One region of the Rathayibacter sp. YIM 133350 genome, then DNA from elsewhere that is predicted to be linked to it. Evidence: predicted binding sites of a transcription regulator. Region 1 holds the regulator's gene; the other holds the start of a gene.

Region 1 (8,855 bases):
ACGACCTGTTCGTCATCAACCGGGGCGACAACGGAATCGCCGATCTGCGCGTGTACGACGCGGCGAGTTTTGCGGAATTGAACGTCGTCACGTTCGGTCCCGGCAGCAATTTCAACCCGACGGCCGTTCAGGTGACCCCGGATGGCTCGCAGGTGTGGGTCTCCTTCTACAACCCGGGCCAGATCCTCGTGTATCCGCTCGCCGACCTTGTCGCCGGCGCGTCACCGACTCCGACCGTGCTGACCGGTGGAGGTGGCTTCGTCGATCTGACCGAGGACCCGACGGGTGCCTACATCTATGCCGCGACGCTGTTCAACCCGCAGTACCAGTTCTCGACGACGGATCTCACCGCACCAGCGCGCACGATCAGCCTGCCCTACGGTTCCCGTGGCGTGACGGTCGACGCCGACGGAACGGCGGTGTACTTCACGCAGTACGCCCCCGCGCCGGCAGGCGGAGTGCAAGCCGTCGATGTCGCAGCGGACGGCAGTCTCTCAACCGGTGTCTTCACACCGACGGGGGACCTGCCGTGGGGCATCACGTATTCCGCGGCTGCGAATCGGTTGCTGAGCTCGAACTCGGGTAACCCTTTCTCGGTGTCCGGATTCAGCCCGCCGAATGGCGTCGTCAACACTGTCGCCGTTCCCTGTGGCCCGCGACTGGGCGACGCCAATGCGAGCGGAACGCGCGCCTATCTCGCCTGCCTGACGGGCGGCGTGCTCGTCAGCGACTACTCCGTCAGTCCACCAGCAGGACACCTCGTGCCGATCGGCGGCAATGTCGAGGCGGTCGACGTCGTCAGCGACGCCAGTGGCGCCTCCTCGCGGGTCTATGCGACGAGCGGCGCCTCCGACGAGTTGCTCGTCTTCGATAGGCCGACGCTGACGAGTGGAGGTGACCAGACCATCACCGAGGGGCAGAGTGGCGTCTTCACCGCAGTCGCCGCCAATTTCTGGGAGACGACCACCTGGCAGGTCAGCACCGACGGTGGTGCCACCTGGGTCGATGTTCCTGGGGCAGACGGCGACAGCCTCACGGTCCAGGGGACCTTGACTGATTCCGGCAACCTGTATCGGCTCGTCGCGACGAGTGCGTTCTTCGACCCGGTTGCGAGCGAGCCGATGCTGCTCACCGTCACGGCACTCCCGCCGACGCCCACGCCGACGCAGGCGCCGACGGCGACCGCATCCGGGCTCGCCGCGACGGGCACGGATGCCGGGCGGGCGCTGCTGCTCGCCACGGTCGCCGTGGTGCTTGGAACGCTCGCGCTTCTCGGCCGCCGCCGGCGGGTGTGATCGAGGAGCTCACCACAGTTCGGCGACGAGCTCGGCAAAGAACGACTCTGCATCGCGCTCCAGGCCTCGTCGGGTGAACCAGGTGCACACGTTCACGACGTCGCGGTGCAGGAAGTCGACGCCATTCGGGTTGGCAGCCACGTCGACGAGTTGCGGAAGGTCGATCACGACGACCCGCCCGTGGTGCACGAGCAGGTTGTACGCCGACAGGTCGCCGTGGGCCAAGCCCGCACGGGCGAACGAGCGCATGATCTCGAACACCTGAGTGAAGAGGCCGTCGAGCTCCGCCGGAGTCGAACGGACCTGAGCCAGGCGCGGAGCGGCCGCGGGCGGGTCGCCGATGAACTCCATGAGCACCTCTGTGCCCGAGACCTGAACCGGGTAGGGAACCGGAACCCCGGCCTCGTACGCCCGGCGAAGCGCCTCGAACTCGGCCAGCGCCCAGCGGCCGGCCGCCACGGAGCGGCCGTAGCTGGATCCGCGGGCGACCGCACGGCCGTCACGCGTGTTCCGCATCCGCCGACCCTCTTGGTACTGCGCCGAACGGTGGAAGTCGCTGATTTCGAGGCCGCGGTAGCGCTTGGCCGCGAGAACGCAGGAGGCCGATGGGTCGCCGGGAACGGCCCGCTCGATGAGGTGCACGTCGGCTTCCTTGCCGCTCTTGACGGCACCGAGTTCGGTGTCGAATGCGGCGGCGGCCGTCACCAGCCACGACGGATGCGGCAGCGGGCCGCGCTGGGTGGGACTCGTCGCCGGCCACGTCGACCAGCGCTGGTTCTCGCCGGGCTCGAGAAGAGGCGGCACGAAAGGAGAGGGAAGGGATGATGTCGGCATGCCGACGGATGCGTCGAACGACGCGGTGAGCTTCTGCACGGTGATTCTTCCGGAGAGGAGGTCACCGATGCCTGAGGGGCTTTTAGACGGCGACCTCGGGGGATGGGAGGTCGAGAAGGCGTGCGACAACGACAGCCATGATCATCACCCCTCTCATCCCGTGGGAGCCCGTGGCGCTCCCGTTTCCGTCAGCATAGCGCCGGAGGGTCCCCCGACCGCAAGGCTTCAGCGCGCGCCGATGCGGGTGGTGACCTCGGCGCCGGCCCGCACGGCCCGCACGATGGCCGCATCCAGGTCGTCTCCCTCGGCGAGGGCTGCCGCGAGCGAACCGACGAATGCGTCTCCGGCTCCGGTCGTGTCGATCGCCGTGACCCGCACTGCGGGCACATGCCGGCTGCCGGATGCCGTGTGCACGCGCACGCCGTCGGCTCCCCGGGTCTCGACGATCGTGGGGATGCCCGCCTCGATCAGGTCGGCGGGGGAGTCGAAGCCGAGCCGGGTGATCTCGTGCTCGTTCGGCAGGATCACGTCGACGTCGGCCAGCAGGGTCGCTGGGAGGATGCGCGCGGGTGCGGGATTCAGAAGAACCCGCCAACCGCGTGCGCGAGCCGCGCCGGCCGCATGCTCGGCGACCTCGAGCGGAGTCTCGAATCCGAGCACCACGACGGCCTCGCCCTCGATGGCCGCGAACGCGTCATCGACGTCGGAGCGTGAGAGGTCGCCGTTGGCTCCCGACGCGACGACGATCGCGTTCTCGCCGCCGTCCGCGACTTGGATGAGGGCGACGCCCGTCGACTGGGAGCTGCTGCGGCGAACGAACGCGGTGTCGACGCCCTCGCCGCGCAGGTTCTCGAGGGCCGCATCGGCGAACTCGTCGTCGCCGACCCGCGCGATCAGCACGGTCTGCGCTCCCGCTCGCGCCGCAGCGACGGCCTGATTGGCGCCCTTGCCGCCGTGCAGGCGCGAGAGATCGCCGCCGATGACGGTCTGGCCCGGGGCCACGATCGCCTCGACGCCGACGACGAGGTCGATGTTGACGGAGCCGACGACGACGACCCGCCCACGCGTGCGTTCCTGCATGCCCCGATGCTCCCATGGCGGTGCCGTTTCCGCCCGGTTCAGCGGCCGTGAAAGGGCGTGCGCGCAACTTGAGTCAGGGTGGCTCAAGTCGGGTTGACAGGGCCGTCGGCACCTGACACACTTGAGTCGTCAAGGCTCAACTCTTGACATAAATTCATCCGGTTCTGCGTTGTACCGGGTGTACAGGCTTCGGCTGCGGCCCAGAATGGGCGAGCCACCCGCCGTCGCGGCATCCGTTCGCGCCGGCAGAAGGAGATAACACACCATGTCACGTGCAGTAGGAATCGACCTCGGAACCACCAACTCGGTCGTCAGCGTTCTGGAGGGCGGCGAGCCCAAGGTCATCGCGAACGCCGAGGGCTTCCGCACCACCCCTTCGGTGGTGGCCTACACCAAGGACGGCGAGGTGCTCGTCGGCGAGACCGCGAAGCGCCAGGCCGTGACCAACGTCGACCGCACGATCTCCAGCGTCAAGCGCCACATGGGCACCGACTGGAAGACCGACATCGACGGCAAGAAGTACACGCCGCAGGAGATCTCGGCACGCATCCTCTCCAAGCTCAAGCGCGACGCCGAGCAGTACCTCGGCGACACCGTGACGGATGCCGTCATCACCGTTCCCGCGTACTTCAACGACGCCGAGCGCCAGGCGACGAAGGAGGCCGGCGAGATCGCTGGCCTGAACGTGCTGCGCATCATCAACGAGCCGACGGCCGCTGCCCTGGCCTACGGCCTCGACAAGGGCAAGGAGGACGAGCTCATCCTCGTCTTCGACCTCGGTGGCGGAACCTTCGACGTCTCGCTGCTCGAGGTGGGCAAGGACGACGACTTCTCGACCATCCAGGTGCGCGCCACCGCCGGCGACAACCGTCTCGGTGGAGATGACTGGGACCAGCGCGTCGTGGACTGGCTCGTCAAGCGCTTCAAGGACAGCACCGGCGTCGACGTCTCGAACGACAAGATCGCGCGCCAGCGCCTGAAGGAGGCCGCGGAGCAGGCCAAGAAGGAGCTCTCGTCGCAGATGTCGACGAGCATCCAGCTGCCCTACCTCTCGCTGACCGAGAACGGCCCGGCGAACCTCGACGAGACCCTGACCCGCGCCCAGTTCGAGAATATGACGAGCGACCTGCTCGACCGCACGAAGAAGCCGTTCCAGGACGTGATCAAGGAGGCCGGCATCAAGGTCTCCGACATCGCGCACGTCGTGCTCGTCGGCGGATCGACCCGTATGCCCGCCGTCTCGGAGCTCGTCAAGCAGGAGACCGGTCAGGAGCCCAACAAGGGCGTCAACCCCGATGAGGTCGTCGCCGTCGGCGCCGCCCTGCAGGCCGGCGTGCTGAAGGGCGAGCGCAAGGACGTTCTGCTCATCGACGTCACCCCCCTGAGCCTCGGCATCGAGACCAAGGGCGGCATCATGACCAAGCTCATCGAGCGCAACACGGCCATCCCGACCAAGCGCAGCGAGACCTTCACGACGGCCGACGACAACCAGCCCTCGGTCGCCATCCAGGTCTTCCAGGGCGAGCGCGAGTTCACCCGCGACAACAAGCCGCTCGGCACCTTCGAGCTCACCGGAATCGCCCCCGCACCCCGCGGCATCCCGCAGGTCGAGGTGACCTTCGACATCGACGCCAACGGCATCGTCCACGTGTCCGCGAAGGACAAGGGCACCGGCAAGGAGCAGTCGATGACCATCACGGGTGGCTCCTCGCTGCCCAAGGAGGACATCGAGCGCATGGTGCGCGAGGCCGAGGAGAACGCGGCGGAAGACAAGCGCCGCCGCGAGTCGGCTGAGACCCGCAACTCCGCCGAGCAGCTCGTCTACTCGATCGAGAAGCTCATCCGCGAGAACGACGAGAAGCTGCCCGCCGACGTCAAGAGCGAGGTGCAGGGAGACGTCGACGGCCTGAAGAGCGCCCTTGCCGGCGACGACGACGAGGCCGTGAAGACCGCGTTCGACAAGCTCAACCAGTCGCAGGGCAAGCTCGGCGAGGCGATCTACTCGCAGAGCCAGGCGGATGCCGCATCCGCCGATGCCGCGGGCGAGCAGCCGGCTGGCGAGACCGCATCCGATGAGGACGTGGTCGACGCCGAGGTCGTGGACGACGAGGAGCAGGCGAAGTAATCATGGCCGACGAGCGTGAGGGCGAAGAGCCCGTCATCCGAGACAAGCGCCGCATCGATCCCGAGACGGGAAAGGTGCGCCCCGCAGAGGGCGAGACGGCTGGGGCCGAGGGCGGCGAGTCCGCCCCCTCGGCGCCCGCCGGCGACGGGGATTCCGTGGGCGGTGTTCCCTCGGAGCCCCTCGAGGGTCCCGATGTCGAGACGAGCTTCACCGACGCCGACCTGAGCTTCCTCTCGGGCCAGACGAGCGTCGAGGAGCTGGCCTCGCAGCACCTGAACGACCTCAAGCGGGTCACCGCCGAGTACGCGAACTACCGCAAGCGCACCGACGCCAACCGCGAAATCGAGCGCGAGCGCGCGATGGGCGAGGTCGTGAAGGTTCTGCTGCCGGTTCTCGATGACCTCGACCGGGCCGACAAGCACGGCGACCTGCAGGGCGAGGGGGCGTTCCCCACGATCGCCTCCAAGCTGCGGGCCTCTGTCGAGCGACTCGGATTGACACCGTTCGGCGCCGTCGGCGACCTGTTCGACCCGACGATGCACGAGGCGATCTTCCAGCAGCCGGACCCCGCTGTGGACAGCGAGGTCGTCGCCGACGTCGTGGAGACCGGCTACTACCTGGGATCGCACATGCTGCGGGCCGCCAAGGTCGTCGTCAAGGTGCCGGCCGAATAGCAGCATGACCATCGATCACTCCGGCTCGATGGGCCGGTAAGGAGACCCATGGCCAGTCAAGACTGGTTCGACAAGGACTTCTACAAGGTCCTCGGTGTCGATAAGGACGTCACGCCGGCTGAGCTCAAGAAGGTCTACCGCAAGCTCGCACGGCAGTATCACCCGGACTCCAATCCGGGTGATACCGCCGCCGAGGCGCGCTTCAAGGAGATCAGCGAGGCGTACTCGGTGCTCTCCGACGAGGAGCAGCGCAAGGAGTACGACGCGGTCCGGGCGATGGGCGGTGGAGCGCGCTTCACTGCAGCCGGCCCCGGCGGCGCGGGCGGCTTCGAAGACGTCTTCGGCGGCATGTTCGGCGGAGGTGCGGGCGGGCGCGGCCAGCAGTACACCTTCCAGCAGGGCGGCGACTACGACGACCTCTTCGGCGGACTGTTCGGCAACGGCCGGTTCGGCCAGACGACGGGCGGCTACCGGGGCTTCGGTGGACCGACGCCGGGCAACGACATCGTGGCATCCACCACTCTGGACTTCCTGACGGCGGTGCGCGGCGAGACGATCACGCTCACGCTGACGGATGGCCGCGAGACGAAGGTGCGCATCCCGCCGGGTGTCGCCGACGGGCAGAAGATCCGCTTGCGCGGCAAGGGGCAGCCCTCGCCCGACGGCGGTGCTGCGGGCGACCTCATCCTCACGGTGACCGTGCGCAAGCATCCGGTCTTCGAGCGCGACGGGCTCAACCTGCGCGTCAATGTTCCGGTGACCTTCGCCGAAGCGGCGCTCGGGGCGACCATCGAGGTACCCACCCTCGGGGGCGAGACGGTCAAGCTGCGCGTGCAGCCCGGCACCCCGAGCGGGCGTGTGCTGCGCGTCAAGGGCCGCGGTGTGAAGACCGCGAAGGGCACGGGCGACCTGCTCGCCGTCGTGCAGGTCGCGGTTCCCTCGCATCTCTCCAAGGAGGCCGAGCAGGCGCTCGAGGCGCTGCAACGTGCGCTGCCCGACGAGAACCCGCGTGCCGACCTGCTGGCGAAGGCCCGCGGGTAGCCCCGGCACGTTCGAGAGGAGATCGGGCGATCTGCAGGATTGATGCACCGCGTCGCATCCTGCACACCGCCCGATCTCCTGCCAACATCAAGACACCGGATGCGGGATCCGCACGCGAGACGCACGGAGGGAACACGAATGGATGAGCACAGCCCGCTCTTCGTGATCTCCGTCGCGGCGGAACTCGCGGGAATGCACCCGCAGACCCTGCGTCAGTACGACCGGCTCGGCCTCGTCTCGCCGCAGCGCACGGCGGGAAAGTCGCGCCGCTACTCGATGCGCGATGTGGTTCAGCTGCGCGAGATCGCGCGGCTCGGCACCGAGGGCGTGAGCCTGGAGGGCATCCGGCGCATCCTGGAGCTCGAGAACCAGGTCTCCGCCCTCGGCACTCGTGTGCGGGAGCTCGAGGCGGCGCTCGCCGACGAGCTGCTGAACCGCCCGGGGCGGCGCATCTTCGCGGCCGGCTCGGAGGGCGAGGTGGTGACGCTGAAGGCGGGAACGCGCGTGCGTCGCTCGAACCAGCTCGTGGTCTGGCGTCCGCTCGACAAGGCGTAGGGCCGGCGCGGTTCCAGCCTGCGCGGCTTTCCCTTCGACAGGCTCAGGGAACAGCGTGGTGACGTGCCTGCGAGAGTCCGGTCCCTGAGCTTGTCGAAGGGCCGGTTCCAGCGTGGTGACGTGCCTGCGAAAGCTCGGTCCCTGAGCTTGTCGAAGGGCCGGTTCCAGCCTGCGCGACTTCCCTTCGACAGGCTCAGGGAACAGTGGTGACGTGCCTGCGAAAGCCCGGTCCCTGAGCGTGTCGAAGGGCCGGTTGCAGTGTGGTGACGTGCCTGCGAGAGTCCGGTCCCTGAGCGTGTCGAAGGGCCGGTTCCAGCGTGGTGAGGTGCCTGCGAGTGCCCGGTCCCTGAGCTTGTCGAAGGGCCGGTTCCAGCCTGCGCGACTTTCCCTTCGACAGGCTCAGGGAACATCCACGGCACTGCCACTAGCCTGTTGCGATGGGGTTCGACTTCGCAGAGCTGCGCCGCCGGCCCGACGTTGAGGCGCCCAACCTCTTCGCCGCGGATGCCGCAGACCGCCTGATCCTCGACGAGGCAGCGGACCTCCTCGCCGCTCAGGAGCCGAACGCGCTCGCCATCGTGAACGACGGCTACGGCGCCCTCACCCTCGGCGCCGCGGCCCTGCACGGCGCGACCGGCGTGCGCACCCACCAGGACGCCCTCTCCGGCGAACGCGCCCTCGCCGCCAATGCAGAGCACCTCGGCCTGACTTCGAGCTACCGCTCCGTTCCCGAGCTCGGCTCCGACCTGCTCACGGGAGCCCGGGTCGTGCTGCTCCGCCTTCCGCGCGGGCTGGATGCGCTCGACGAGATCGCGCAGCAGGTCGCTGCCTTCGCGCATCCGGAGGTCGTCGTCGTCGCGGGCGGCATGCTCAAGCACATGACCACCGCCATGAACGACGTGCTGGCCGCGCACTTCGCCCGCATCGACGTGACGCTCGCGCGGCAGAAGGCGCGTGTGCTCATCGCACGCGGTCCCCGATCCACCCACTCGTCGTGGCCCAAACGGGTGCACGTCGAGACCCTGGACCTCGAGGTCGTCGCCCATGGTGCTGCCTTCGCCGGCGCATCCGTCGACATCGGCACCCGGCTGCTGCTCGCGCACATCGATGATGCGATGACGGATGCCGACGCGGCCATCGACCTCGGCTGCGGCACCGGGGTCATCGCCACCGCGCTGGCGCGTCGTCGACCCCACATCGCGGTGCTGGCCACCGACCAGTCGGCAGCGGCCGTCGCATCCGCCCGGGCAA
Region 2 (8,855 bases), on a different contig from region 1:
CCGACCATCACGAACATCGAGGCCAAGTTCAACTCCGAACTCGGCGCCGCGCGCGTGCGTGTGGGCATGGCCGTGATGCCGGATGCGGCCGAGGGCGACGCGCTCGCGGCATCGATCACCTTCCTGCTGAGCGATGACGGCGTGAACCTCAACGGCGTCATCCTGCCCTCGGACGGTGGCTGGTCCGCCGCCTGACCCACGGCTTCGAGGGCCGATCCCAGCGGATCGGCCCTCGGCCGGTGCGCTCGCTACCCTGAGACGGTGGAACCCCACCGGCTCGATCGAGAACAGGCGCGGCAGATCGCCGTGCGTGCCCAGCTGCTCAGCGCCGAGCGCCCGACCGAGCTCCTGACGGTCGTCGAGCAGCTCACCCTGCTGCAGGTCGATCCGACCGCGGCCATCGCTCCCAACGCCGATCTCGTGGCATGGAGCCGCCTCGGTTCGCGCTATCGCCCGGAGCACCTGACGCACGCCCTCGAGCACGACCGCTCCCTGTTCGAGCTGAACGCGCTCATCCGCCCCATGACCGACCTGCCGCTGTACCGGGCCGAGATGGCGGCGTGGCCCACCTGGGAGCGGTATCGCGACTGGCTGGAGGGCAACGAGCGCTTCCACTCGGATGTGCTGGCCCGTCTGCGGGCGGAGGGTCCGCTCGCCTCGCGGGACATCCCCGATACGAGCACCGTGCCGTGGGCGTCGAGCGGCTGGACCGGCAACCGCAATGTGACCCGGATGCTCGAGTCGCTCACCATGCGGGGTGAGGTGGCGGTTTCGGGGCGGCGCGGCCGGGAGCGGCTGTGGGATCTGGCCGAACGGGTCTACCCCTCCGACGGTGCCGAGATCAGCGCCGATGAGGCCGAGCGGATGCGCGACGAGCGCCGGCTGCGTGCGCTCGGCATCGCGCGTGGGACGGGGCCGGTGGTGCCGATGGAGCCCGCCATCGTGCACGATGCCGGAGAGCCGGCCGTCATCGAGGGAGTAGCGGGTGTGTGGCGCGTCGACCCTTCGCAACTCGAGCGGCCTTTCACGGCGCGCACCGCCTTGCTCTCCCCGCTGGACCGGCTCGTGCACGATCGCGTTCGGGCGCTGGCCCTGTTCGACTTCGAGTTCACGCTCGAGATGTACAAGCCGGCTGCCGCCCGGCGGTGGGGTACTTCGCCCTGCCGATCCTGCATGGCGACGCCCTCGTCGGAAAGCTGGATGCGATCGCCGATCGCAAGGCGGGAGCACTCCTCGTGCACGCCGTGCACGAGGATCGGCCCTTCACCTCCGAGATCTCCGATGCCGTGCACCACGAGATCGAGCAGCTGGCGCAGTGGCTGGGGCTGACGCTGCGAAGGTGAAGCGGCGGACGACCTCGTGTCGTCGATGGCGCCTCAGCGCCGAGCGGCCCAGGGGTCGTAGTCGACCTCGAGGGGCTCCTGCTCGGGCCGGGCCCCCTCGGGCACGTGCTGCAGGTTCACCCGGATCCGGTACCACAGCGAACTGGATCCGCGCATGCCGTCCACGAGCACGTCGGCCGGTTCCAGGAGCGGCACGATGTCGCCGTGGCGCTTCTTCCAGCTCTCGAGCCCGGCCAGCGCCTTATCCTTCGTCTTGGCGCGGGCGATCTCGATGAGCGGCATCGTCGAGCGCCGGCGACCCGAGCCGTCGGATGCGGGCGGCGGCTTCTCGGCCGGCCCGAGTTGCTTCGCGAGGGCGAGCAGCGCATCCAGGCTGCCGGGCGCCTCGTCGATTCCGGCGGCCGGGTCGCCGCGTTCGGCAAAGCGCTGCGGCACCGTGAGCACCGTGAAGTCCTGGGGCCGGGCGTGGCGAACCTCGTCCCACTCCAGCGGCGTCGACACACGGGCGTCCGGTACCGCGCGCACCGAGTACGCCGAGGCCACCGTGCGGTCCTTGGCGTTCTGGTTGAAGTCCACGAACACGCTCTCGCCGCGTTCCTCCTTCCACCATCGGGCGGTCGCGAGGCCGGGCGCACGGTTCTCGACCTCACGGGCGAGCGTCTCGGCGGCCAACCGCACCTCGCGGTACGTCCAGTGCGGAGAGATGCGCACCGAGATGTGCATGCCGCGGGAGCCGGAGGTCTTCGGCCAGCCGACGAGGCCGTGATCCTCGAGCACGTCGCGGGCCACCAGGGCGACATCCACGATCTGCGACCACTCCACCCCCGGCATGGGATCGAGGTCGACGCGCAACTCGTCGGGATGGGCGAGATCGCCGGAGCGCACGGGATGCGGGTTGAGGTCGATGCAGCCGAGGTTCACCACCCAGGCCAGCGCTGCCGCATCCGAGACCACGACCTCTTCGGCCGACGTTCCCGAGGCGTAGTGCAGGGTCGCGGTCTCGATCCAGTCCGGTCGCGACGACGGCGCGCGCTTCTGGAAGAAGGCCTCCTGGTCGATGCCCTTCACGAAGCGCTTGAGCACCATCGGCCGATCCCTCACGCCGCGCACGGCGCCGTCCGCGACGGCGAGGTAGTACCGGATGAGGTCGAGCTTGGTCACGCCGGGCTGGGGGAAGACCACCTTGTCGGGATGACTGACGCGCACTTCACGGCCGTCGAGCTGCAGCACCGCGGCCGAATCCTTCGTGGGGCTCACGCCTTCACCCTACGGAGCAGACCTGCGGACGTGCCACCTTTTGCCGGTTTCCTGACGCCGTGGGCCCGCCAGGAGTGGCACGTGGACGGGACCTGAGAGGGGCCGACAGAGTAGCACCGGCGCCTCCGGCGGGCTAGATCAAGACAGCGGGGCGGATGCCGCCTACCGTGGCCTCGTGAGCAAAGAACGCGTGAGCCTGTTGATCCTCGGCGCGGGCGGCGACCTGACCAAGCGGCTGCTCGTGCCCGGTCTGGCGAGCCTGCTGAGCGTGCACGACTACGACGTGCAACTTCTCGGGTCTGGGCTCGACGAGCGCAGCCAGGAGCAATGGAAGAGCCTGGTTCACGACTCCTTCAGCGGAGAGGGCTCGGGCCCGGCGCGCGACCGGGTGCTCGAGGGCACCCGATACATCACCGCGGACGCGACGGACCCCGACGACCTGAAGAAGCTGTTCGAAGCGTGCGACGGCACTCCGGTCGTCTACTTCGCGCTGCCCCCAGCTGTCACGGCCAAGGTCTGCGAGACGATGGCCCATGTGCAGCTGCCGAAAGGCATCCGGCTCGCCCTCGAGAAGCCCTTCGGTGTCGATCTCGAGAGCGCTCGCCGGCTGAACGGCCTGCTGAAGAACCTCGTGCCCGAGACCCAGATCTTCCGCATCGATCACTTCCTCGGCATGACCACCGTGCTCAACATGCTCGGCCTGCGATTCTCGAACAAGCTGCTCGAAGGCGTGTGGAACCGCGACTCCATCGACCGCGTCGACATCCGCTACGACGAGACGCTGGGACTCGAGGGCCGCGGCGGGTACTACGACCACTCGGGCGCCCTCGTCGACATGATCCAGAGCCACCTACTCGAGGTGCTCGCCTTCTTCGCCCTCGAGCGGCCGGACCGCGTCGACGAGGCGGAGCTTCGCGACCGCGTGGTGGAGGTGCTGCGCGAGACCTCCGTCTGGCAGGGGGATCCGGTCGCATCCAGTCACCGAGCGCGGTACACGGCAGGCACGGTGGGGGACCGATCGATGCCCTCGTACGTCGACGAGGCGGGCGTTGACCCCGCGCTGAACACCGAGACCCTCGCCGAGGTCACGCTCGCGGTCGATACGCCGCGCTGGAAGGGCGTTCCCTTCACCCTGCGATCGGGCAAGGCCCTCGCGAGCAAGCGCACGCAGGTGGTGGCGACCTTCAAGGAAACGCATACGCCCGAGGGGATCGAGGGTGTCGAGCAACCGGATGTGGTGGTGCTCGAGCTGCGCAGCGGCGCGGTCGAGCTTCATCTCACCATGAACGGCGGCGGCGACCCGTTCCGCCTGGAGCGGGCGACCCTCACCGCGACGCAGGAACCCGGCCAGCTGCTTCCCTACGGCGAGGTGCTCAAGGGCATCCTCGACGGGGACCCGACGCTCTCGGTGCGGGGTGACGTGGCCGAGGAGTGCTGGCGCATCGTCGAGCCGGTGCTCGCCGCATGGAAGGCGGGCACGGTTGTGCTCGAGGACTACCCGGCCGGATCCCAGGGACCCGAGGGCTGGCCGCTCTGAGGGCTGGCCGCTCTGAGGGACGGCGCCGCCAGGCGACCGCCGCGGTGTTCGACGCTGCCTCAGCCGACCCCCGTCGAAACCGGCCCAACTTGGAGCGGACCGGTGGTGCGTCCATAGCGCTTTCATAACGGGGCAGCGCACAATGCCGGTGGAAAGGCGAGCACCCATGACCGACCATCCGATCGACCAGCATCCGATCAACCAGCATCCGATCAACCCGACACCGACCACCCCGCCTGCGTCGGCCGGGCAGCCGAGAGCCCGCTCCTCGTGGCTACCGGTGTGGCTCACGCTCGGCGGCGTCGCAGTGGCCCTGCTGTGCTTCGCCAGCGGCTTCGGCGCCGCGACGACGCTCTTCGCCGTCGGCCACGTCGTTCACCAGGTCGAGAACAGGGACGCCCACTTCCGCGGCCCCGACGGCGATCAGGTGCCCGGCCGAGACCTCCCTGGTCACCTCCGCGACAAGAACGCGCCCGAGACGCGCCGGGCACCGAACTCCTGACCAGCGGTTCAATCCTTGTGGAAAAACCTGCGGAGATCTCTTAGCACTCAGCTCCCGAGAGTGCTAATCTGTCGTTGAGTCCATCACGCTCAACTTTCAACACAGAGGAGATGATCATGGCCAACACCTTCGACCCGTTCCGCGAGTTCGATCGCGTCGCATCCGCCCTTCTCGACACGCGCAGGGGCCCGCGCATGATGCCGATGGATCTCTATCGCGACGGCGACCACTACGTGCTCTCTGCCGACCTGCCGGGTGTGGATCCCGGTTCGGTCGACATCGACGTGGACGGCCAGTTGCTCACCATCCGTGCCGAGCGCACGCTGAGCAATGCCGAGAACGTCAAGTGGATCACCCGCGAGCGAGAGGCCGGCAGCTTCTTGCGCCAGCTCAGCCTGGGCCAGGGGCTCGACACCGAGCACATCTCGGCGAGCTACTCGAACGGCGTGCTGAGCGTCACCATTCCGGTGAGCGAGAAGGCGAAGCCGCGCAAGATCGAGGTCACCCAGCAGCAGACGCCCGCGGATTCCTCGCACACGCTGACGATCTGAGCAGCGAGCAACAGCGCCCGACCGGTCGACGCCGGTCGGGCGCTTCGCTGTCTACGGCGTCATTCCTCGATGGCGGCCAGGGCTGGCGCGAGCTCGTCGCACAACTCCCGCGCGAGGAACCCCAGCGGCGCGATGCGGTGCGCGAGCCAATCACCGGCTGACGCGTGCACCTGGCTCGCCCACACGGCCGCCTCAGCCGCATCCACGCCGCGCGCCGCGAAACCGGCGATCGCTCCCGCGAGCACATCGCCACTGCCCGAAGTGCCGAGCCCGGGACCGCCGTTCCGGATGCGCCAGACGCGGCCGTCGGGCGCTGCGACGCACGCCTGCGAGCTCACGACTGCGTTGAAGTTCCCGGCGACCTCCGCGACGTCGGAGTCCAGGTTCTCGATCTCGCGGCCCAGCAGCCGAGCGGTCTCATCGAGGTTGGGGTTGAGCAGCAGAACGCCATGTCGCGGACCGCGCCGTCGCTTGCCGATCACCCCGAGCGCGAAGGCATCGAGAACGAGCGGGGTCTCGGCCGCGAGCTCTGCCGAGACCTCCTTCAGAAGCCGTTCGGTCTGGGCGAAGTCCATCAACCCGGGCCCCAGGAGTACGGCGCTCGCGGTGCGCACCTCCTGGCGCACCTCGCTCGAGAGCCGGCCACGGCCATCCAGTTCGAACACGCCCGCCTCGGGGACGGCCGCAGCGACCGTACTCGCGCTCGCCGGGGGAACCACGACACTCAGGCGGCCGGCGCCGACGCGCAGCGCCGCGAGTCCCGAGAGCATCACCGCACCAGGAGCGACGGCCGAACCGCCGATCACGACCACGCGGCCGCGGCTGTTCTTCGAGGAGCCCGGGTCGGGCAGCGACCACCCGCTCAGCAGGGCATCCGTCACCTCGACGGCCGGGCGGGGCTCAACGCGGTGCGACATGCTCATCTCCTGAATGGGCCGTCACGGCGGCCCCCTCCTGCTGCAGGTGCTGGACGGTGCTGAATTCGACGAGGCGCCATCCGGCCGGCTCGCGCACGAGATGCGTGATCGACGCGTTGGTGACCGTGTTCTGGCCGGCGAACTCGAGAAGCTGCTTCTCATCGAGGCCCAGCAAGACATAGAGCGCGAGCATGACGACGGCATCGTGGGCAACGAGCAGGGCGGAGTTGGCGCTCACCGCGTCGACGGAGGCGAAGAACGAGCGCAACCGCAGCACCACATCGGCCCACGACTCGCCGCCGGGCGGTCGGTGGTAGAACTTGCCGAGGTGGCGACGCCGTGCCATCTCCTCGGGATGCCGCTCCTGCACACCCTTGCTCGTCAGCAGGTCGAGAATGCCGAGCTCACGATCGCGCAGGCGTTCGTCCACGAGCACAGGAGCACTCGCCTCGCCCATTGCGATCTCGAGCGTCTGTCTGGCTCGTAGGTAGGGCGAGCACCAGAAGGCTCCGATCTGGTGCCGATGCGTGTCCAACCACTCGCCGAGTGCGGCCGCCTGCTCCTCCCCGGCGGGGGAGAGCGGCACGTCCGCATCGCGGATGTCGAGCTCGATCACGCTGGCGCCTTCGGCGTTCGCGCGGCTGGCGGCCACGTTGCCGACGCTTTCGCCGTGCCGCGTGAGCCAGAGCTGTGTCAGTGCCATGGCCTCAGGCTAGGACTTCCGGGTCGGCGGCCGAACGGGGTTGCGCCCGTGCCGCCCGTGGTGCAGGCCGAGGCCGAAAGAGGCGGGGGCGCGTACTCTCGGTAGCGTGGGAGAAGCGGCGCTCGATGAGCTGAGCTCCGAGCTGCGGGCCGACTGCAGCCGCTGCTTCGCCCTGTGCTGCATCGCCCTGCGATTCGCGGCATCGGCCGACTTCGCCATCGACAAGGAGGCCGGCACTCCGTGCCCGCACCTCGCGGAGGACGACAGCTGCAGCATCCACACCGGCCTGCGCGGGCGTGGGTTTCGCGGCTGCACCGTCTATGACTGCCTGGGCGCGGGCCAGAAGGTCTCGCAGCAGACGTTCGGCGGAATCTCCTGGCGACGACCGGAGGTCTCGGGCACCGAGATGTTCGCGGTGTTCGACGTGATGCGGCAGTTGCACGAGCTTCTGCTCCACCTCTCCCAGGCGCTGATGCTGCAGGCGGCCGTCGAGGTGCACGAGCGGCTCTCGTGGGCCCTCGCGGAGACGCAGCGGGTGAGCGACGGCTCACCGGAAGACCTGCTCGCATTCGACCTGAAGGAGCACTGGGCCGGCGTGGATGAGCTGCTGCGCGCCGCCAGCGCAGCCACTCGCGCGGAGGCTCTCGCTGGACGACGACCGCATCCGCGCGCCGGCCGCGGCGCCGACCTGGTGGGTGCACGGCTGCGCGGAGCCGACCTCGTCGGCGCCGACCTTCGGGGCGCGTACCTCATTGCGGCCGATCTTCGGGGCTCGGATGCCGCCTTCGCCGACCTGATCGGCGCCGACCTGCGCGATACCGACCTGCGCGGCGCCGATCTCTCCCGTGCGCTGTTCCTCAGTCCTCCGCAGGTCGCTGCTGCCATCGGGGACGCCACGACACGGCTGCCGGCCGGAATTCCGCGACCCGCCTCGTGGGGGTGAGCAGCGCCGCCCCGCGAGATGCGATTCTGTGCCGGCGACGACGGCGCTCTACGCTCGGAGCATGAGCATCCACCCCGAGCCCGCGCGCTCGGACCGGGTGATCGGCGCCGCCACCCAGGTGGGCACCGAGGTCAGCATCAACTTCGGGTCCTCGCTCGCGGGGCTCACCGTGCCCGTGGTGGGAGCATTCCTCGTCGTCGCCGTGCGCCAGCTCGTCATGGTTCTCGTCGTGCTGCCGTTCTACCGACCCCACCGCTCCGAGCTGACGTGGCGTGCGCTCTGGCCGGCGATCGCCCTCGGCGTCGTGCTGGCCGTGATGAACCTGTCCTTCTACGAGTCGGTGCACCTGTTGGGGCTGGGCGTTGCCGCGACCATCGAGTTCCTCGGACCGCTCGCCCTCGCGCTGGCCATGTCGCGCCGGCTCCTGGATGCCGTGTGCGCGCTCGCCGCGGCCCTCGGCGTCTTCCTGCTCACGGGCTTCGACGGCACGACGAACCTGTGGGGCGTGCTGCTCGCGCTGACGGCCGCCGCAGCGTGGGCCGCGTACATCGTGCTCACCCGCCAGGTCGCGCTGAAGCTGCCCGGCCTGCACGGGCTGACGGTCGCGAGTGTCGTGAGCCTCGTCCTGCTGCTGCCGCCCACCCTGGTGACGCTGCAGTGGAGCGCCCTGGACACCCGCATCCTGCTCCTGCTGCTCAGCATCGGAGTGCTCTCCTCGGCGCTTCCCTACAGCCTCGACACCTTCATCCTGCGCCGCATCACACCGCGCCTCTACGCCATCATCACGAGCTTCGGCCCCGTCGTCGCGGCCGTGTTCGGATGGCTCGTGCTCGGCGAGCAGTTCAGCACGATCGAGGTGATCGCCATCGCCGTCGTGTGCGTCTCGGCCGGGACGGCGATCGCCACCCAGCGCGAGCGCGCCAAGACAGACCTCGAACTCACGGCGGAGACCATTCCCTGACCGCCCGAGGATGCCGCCCTGAGCCTCGCCCGACCATCGTCAGGGCAGCTTCACGACCGGCAGATCGTCCTTCCAGGTCAGCGCGACGGCGTTCATGCCCCGGTAGATGACGTTCTCGTCCCACGAGTGGAAGAAGAGGCG

The links. The regulator HspR, encoded in region 1, represses chaperone genes until heat shock. The targets are predictions, from matches to a motif close to AAGTTGAGTCNNNNNGACTCAACTT.
Region 2: a site for HspR is predicted at 4,711-4,735, ahead of WDJ51_RS10790 (Hsp20/alpha crystallin family protein). Genes of this name have one in related genera too.

Annotation. Positions count from the first base shown of each region.
Region 1 covers NZ_JBBELO010000034.1:99,482-108,336, forward strand. The annotation lists gene WDJ51_RS13510 (hypothetical protein) at 1-1,295, shown strand, start outside; gene WDJ51_RS13515 (serine protein kinase RIO) at 1,305-2,168, opposite strand; gene WDJ51_RS13520 (ribokinase) at 2,355-3,209, opposite strand; gene dnaK (molecular chaperone DnaK) at 3,475-5,334, shown strand; gene WDJ51_RS13530 (nucleotide exchange factor GrpE) at 5,337-6,008, shown strand; gene WDJ51_RS13535 (DnaJ C-terminal domain-containing protein) at 6,057-7,049, shown strand; gene WDJ51_RS13540 (heat shock protein transcriptional repressor HspR) at 7,188-7,604, shown strand; gene WDJ51_RS13545 (class I SAM-dependent methyltransferase) at 8,042-8,855, shown strand, end outside.
Region 2 covers NZ_JBBELO010000033.1:51,656-60,510, forward strand. The annotation lists gene WDJ51_RS10765 (SDR family NAD(P)-dependent oxidoreductase) at 1-195, shown strand, start outside; gene WDJ51_RS10770 (DNA glycosylase AlkZ-like family protein) at 262-1,329, shown strand; gene ligD (non-homologous end-joining DNA ligase) at 1,377-2,600, opposite strand; gene WDJ51_RS10780 (glucose-6-phosphate dehydrogenase) at 2,776-4,137, shown strand; gene WDJ51_RS10785 (hypothetical protein) at 4,304-4,639, shown strand; gene WDJ51_RS10790 (Hsp20/alpha crystallin family protein) at 4,756-5,190, shown strand; gene WDJ51_RS10795 (NAD(P)H-hydrate dehydratase) at 5,250-6,107, opposite strand; gene WDJ51_RS10800 (histidine phosphatase family protein) at 6,091-6,810, opposite strand; gene WDJ51_RS10805 (pentapeptide repeat-containing protein) at 6,917-7,753, shown strand; gene WDJ51_RS10810 (EamA family transporter) at 7,815-8,714, shown strand; gene WDJ51_RS10815 (glycoside hydrolase family 43 protein) at 8,754-8,855, opposite strand, start outside.